2 regions of the Phyllobacterium sp. T2-21 genome follow, and region 1 is predicted to be linked to the other one. Evidence: riboswitches for the same ligand, from Rfam matches in the RefSeq annotation. Region 1 holds a riboswitch; the other holds the start of a gene.
What was found. Region 1 has a riboswitch for glycine ahead of ACZ5FP_RS03445 (D-amino acid dehydrogenase). Riboswitches for the same ligand answer to the same signal wherever they lie in the genome.
Positions count from the first base shown of each region.

Region 1 (2,455 bases):
ACCGTTGCCCGGCAGGGAAAGGCCGAGGGCCTCGGTCAGGCAGTTCATGGAATTGGCGGTGAACATGCCGGAGCAGGAACCGCAGGTCGGGCAGGCCGAGCGTTCGATGGCCTTCACTTCCTCGTCGGAAATGCGGTCGTCGGCGGCCGCAACCATGGCATCGACCAGGTCGAGCTTCTTTTCCTTGTCTTCCCAGACGACTTTGCCCGCTTCCATCGGTCCGCCGGAGACAAAAACGACGGGGATGTTGAGGCGCAGCGCTGCCATCAGCATGCCGGGTGTGATCTTGTCGCAGTTGGAAATACAGACCATGGCATCCGCACAGTGGGCGTTGACCATGTATTCGACGCTGTCGGCGATGATTTCACGCGACGGCAGGGAATAAAGCATGCCGTCGTGCCCCATGGCGATGCCATCATCCACGGCAATCGTGTTGAATTCCTTGGCGACGCCGCCGGCGCTTTCGATCTCGCGCGCCACGAGCTGGCCGAGATCCTTCAGGTGGACGTGGCCGGGCACGAACTGGGTGAACGAGTTCACCACGGCGATGATCGGCTTGCCGAAATCCTCGTCTTTCATGCCGGTCGCGCGCCAGAGCCCGCGGGCTCCTGCCATGTTGCGGCCATGTGTGGTGGTGCGTGAACGATAAGGAGGCATTGTCGAAAATCCTGCTGATGACGGGCGAGGGAGCATCTCTTACAGAAAAAGAGTTCCCATGGCAAAAGAATGGAATTTTATTGCCTTGAAGGGGCGTGTTTCATTGCATTGATTACATAAGGCAGATGCCGGGCGCATGAAACGGGACGTAATGTCTCGCCCCGCCGAGCGCCTGTCAGAACGCGGTGAAGGTCAGCGTTGTCAGCGATCGCGCAATGCCTGATATATCGAGCACGTTGGTGTTGATGAATTTGCCGATATCCTGATCTTCCGGAATGTAGATCTTGGCCAGAAGGTCGAACTCGCCGCTAGTCGAATAGAGCTCCGAGACGATTTCACGCTCGAACAGGGTTTTTGCAACTTCGTATGTCTTGCCGGGTGCGCATTGCAGTTGCAGAAAGACAGGCTTCATAAATTCCTCCGGAAGGCTGGGCGATTTTCAGTCAGCATAATTGCTGCGACGCTTCTTAGCCAGTTGTTCTCGTCTCGCAACTGCGATATATATCCCGCGTTCGCACAGGCTATCTGGGAGAGACCGGTAAAACCGGCGCCGATGGAGCAACCGCCCCGGAAACTCTCAGGCAAAAGGACCAGAATAGTCTAGAACATCTGGAGAGAGGTATGGTTTGAAAAGCCGTACCCACCGAAGGAGAAAGCCCTGCCCGGTTGCATGACCGGAAAAAGGCGCCGACGACATGGATGACAAACATCCGGCGGGCGCTCAAAGGGCCAAGCTCTCAGGTTCCGTGACAGATGGGGTTTCGTGCCGTTGTCAACGGCGAAACTGAAACCATGTGTTGCCTGAGGACCGTTTTATCATGACCCATATCGCCATTATCGGCGCCGGTATCACCGGCGTGACGACTGCCTATGCGCTTGCCCGCCAGGGCTATTCCGTCACCGTGTTCGACCGCAACCGCTATGCGGCCATGGAAACATCCTTCGCCAATGGCGGTCAGCTCTCCGCGTCCAATGCGGAGGTGTGGAATAGCTGGTCCACGGTGCTCAAAGGCATGAAGTGGATGCTGCGCAAGGATGCGCCGCTGCTGATGAACCCGAAACCCTCCTGGCACAAATATTCCTGGATGGCGGAATTCGTCATGAACATCCCGCGCTACGAAGAAAATACCATCGCCACCACCAGGCTCGCCATTGAAGCGCGCAAGCGCATGTTCGAAATCGCTGCGGATGAAAAGATCGATTTCGACCTGGAAAAGCGCGGGATCCTGCATATTTACCGCTCGAAATACGGCTATGACCACGCGGTCAAGGTCAACAGGCTGCTGGAAGCCGGTGGTCTTGACCGGCGGGCCGTCACCAATGAAGAAATCCGCAGCATCGAACCGGCCCTGAACGGCTCCTTCTATGGCGGGTTCTTCACGCCATCCGATTCGACCGGCGATATCCACAAGTTCACCCGCGGCCTTGCCGCTGCCGCCATCCGCCACGGCGTGCGCTTCATTGGCGATGCCGACGTTGCCGAACTGAAGCATGGCGCCGACGGCGTGGTGGTGGAATGGAACAGGGCATCCGTTGCCGATGCGGGGACGGAGACGGAGCGTTTTGACGCCATCGTCATCTGCGCCGGCATTGCCAGCCGCAAATTTGCCGCCCAGCTCGGCGACCGCGTCAACATCTATCCGGTCAAGGGATACTCGATCACCGTCAATCTGGATGACGCCGGGAGCCAGCAGTCGGCCCCATGGGTGAGCCTACTCGACGATGATGCAAAGATCGTTACAAGCCGTCTTGGGGCGGGGCGCCTGCGCGTGGCCGGTACGGCCGAATACAATGGCGA
Region 1 covers NZ_AP027912.1:683,746-686,200, forward strand. The annotation lists gene ilvD (dihydroxy-acid dehydratase) at 1-657, opposite strand, end outside; gene ACZ5FP_RS03440 (Lrp/AsnC ligand binding domain-containing protein) at 833-1,069, opposite strand; glycine riboswitch at 1,174-1,260, shown strand; gene ACZ5FP_RS03445 (D-amino acid dehydrogenase) at 1,476-2,455, shown strand, end outside.

Region 2 (2,455 bases), on a different replicon from region 1:
TCGAGAAGGCCGGTCAGCTGATCCGGATTGGACAGCTTCATCTTCCATAGCCAGCCGTCGCTTGCAGCGGCCGAGTTGACCAGCGACGGATCGCTTGCGGTTGCTTCGTTCACTTCCGTCACTTCACCGTCCAGCGGCGCATAGACGTCTGATGCCGCCTTGACGGATTCAACGACAACCGTGGCATCGCCTTTGGACAAGGACTGACCGACATCCGGCAACTGGACAAAAACCAGATCGCCGAGCTGATCCTGCGCGTGATCGGTAATGCCAACCGTCGCAATGTCATTCTCGACGCGGACCCATTCGTGATCTTCGGTAAAGTAAGTGGCTGCCATCTCAATTATCCTTTGTGGTAGCGATGTGGAGTGAAGGGAAGTGAATGAATATCGACCGGGACGCGGTTGCCCCGCACCTCGGCGAAAACCTTGGAGCCCAGCGCGGACAGATCCTTGCTGACGTACCCCATGGCAACAGGGAAACCTGCCGATGGTCCGAAACCGCCCGACGTGACCAATCCAACCTTGTTGCCATCGGCATCAAAGAGTTCGGCATCGGTGCGCACCGGCTGCCGGCCATCGGGCTTCAGGCCGACGCGTTTCTTGGCCGATCCTGTTGCGATCTTGGCGAGAAGCGCCGCAGCGCCGATAAAGCCCGCTGTCTCGCGCACCGGCTTGGCAATGGCCCAGAGCAGTCCGGCATCGACCGGATCATAATCCGGCGTTATGTCATGGCCGTGCAGGCACAGACCCGCTTCCAGGCGCAGACTGTCGCGGGCAGCAAGCCCGATCCAGGAGACACGCTCGTCGGCGAAAAGCTTTTCGACAAGCACACGGGCATCGGCTTCCGGCAGGCCGATCTCAAAACCGTCCTCGCCGGTATAGCCGGAGCGGCTCATGAACCAGCCCAGCTTCGGCTCAAATCCGTTCATGAAAGCAAGGTGAGTTCCGGCAATACCGGCATCCCGCAACACATTCACGGCCTGCGGCCCCTGGATGGCCAGGAACACACGATCCAGAGCATCGATCTTGCAGTCGAAATCCTTGGCGACACCGCGCAGATGCGCTTCGTCAGCCGCGGCATTTCCGGCATTGGCAACGACCATGAAATGCTCGTCCCCGAGGCGGGTGACGATCAGGTCATCGAGAATGCCTGCCTTGTCATCGAGAAAGAAGGTGTATTTCGACTGGCCCGCCTGAAGCACAGACGCATCCAGCGGACACGCGCGTGACAGCAGTGCCGCGGCCTGCGGCCCGGCGACATCAAAGAGCTGCATATGCGAAATGTCGAAAAGCCCGGCCTTCTCGCGCGTGTGAAGATGTTCCTTCATCACACCGAGCGGATAGGTGATCGGCATCGACCAACCGGCAAAACCGCCAAAGCGCGCATTGGCGGCCTTGTGCAGATCGTCAAGCGGCAATTGTTTCAGATTATCTTCCGTGCCCATTTTTACTCCAGAGACGTGCAAAGACCTCCGCCACACGACGGAACATTTCTTTGCCCCTCTGTCGGAAGCCTGAGAGACTCGCTCAATCAGGACCCCTGACTGAACTTACACCTTCGGCGCGGAGTTTCCCCCGACTTTCCAGAGTTGCCTTCCCGGTTTGCGGTTCCTGGTACCTGAGAGATTTCGGGCGATTTCCCCTTCGGTGGCCTGCACATTTCAGTGCACGACACTCTCCCGCAAACTGACAGGGCCGAAGCCCTCGACAGGCTGGACCATAGCGCAACGGCCTCTGCCTGTCATCGTGCAAATGGCCGATTTGCCGCTTTGTGGACAGAAATTGTCTGAATGAGGATACTTCGACAGGAAGCGTCCGATGTCAGCGGGTCAGGGCCATCACCCCGAGCGCCTGCCCCCTGCCCTTGACGCCATGCATTCCAAGGTAATTTGCCTTGATTTCATTGGAGAAACTCATCCTCTGTGCCAATTCGCTGGAGATCAAAACCGGCGTGGCCAATGTGCGGCAGAGGCTTTCCAGCCGCGCCGTGGTGTTCACCGTATCGCCGAAATAGGTGATCTTGTGGTGATCCACCCCGATCTCCGCCGTGATGATCGGGCCGCCATGCAAGGCCGCACGCAGGCGCGGCACCCTTCCGAATCGCTCAAGCCATTGATTTGCATTCTTTTCGATGTTGTCCAGAATATCGAAGACACAGCGGGCGCAACTCGCATCCTTGATGCCGCGCTCAATGGGCCATGTGATGATGGCCGCATCCCCGACATAATCGTCAATGGCTCCGCCGTGACGCCGGACAGGTTCGGCAAAGGCGGCAAAGAGCGCGCCGAGAAACTGCTGGGCCCGCAGATCGCCATGTTCTTCAGCAAACGAGGTCGACCCGACAAGATCGATGAAAAGAAACACCCGCTCTTCGGCCACAGGCTGGCGGTACCGGCTCATCAGAAGGCTGGCAAAAATGTCGCGGCCGAGAAGATCGCGCACCCGCAGGATGA
Region 2 covers NZ_AP027913.1:27,186-29,640, reverse strand. The annotation lists gene gcvH (glycine cleavage system protein GcvH) at 1-338, opposite strand, end outside; gene gcvT (glycine cleavage system aminomethyltransferase GcvT) at 344-1,447, opposite strand; glycine riboswitch at 1,598-1,694, opposite strand; gene ACZ5FP_RS18300 (adenylate/guanylate cyclase domain-containing protein) at 1,824-2,455, opposite strand, start outside.
Region 2: linked by a shared signal. The riboswitch ahead of gcvT (glycine cleavage system aminomethyltransferase GcvT) and the one ahead of ACZ5FP_RS03445 (D-amino acid dehydrogenase) in region 1 are both predicted to bind glycine.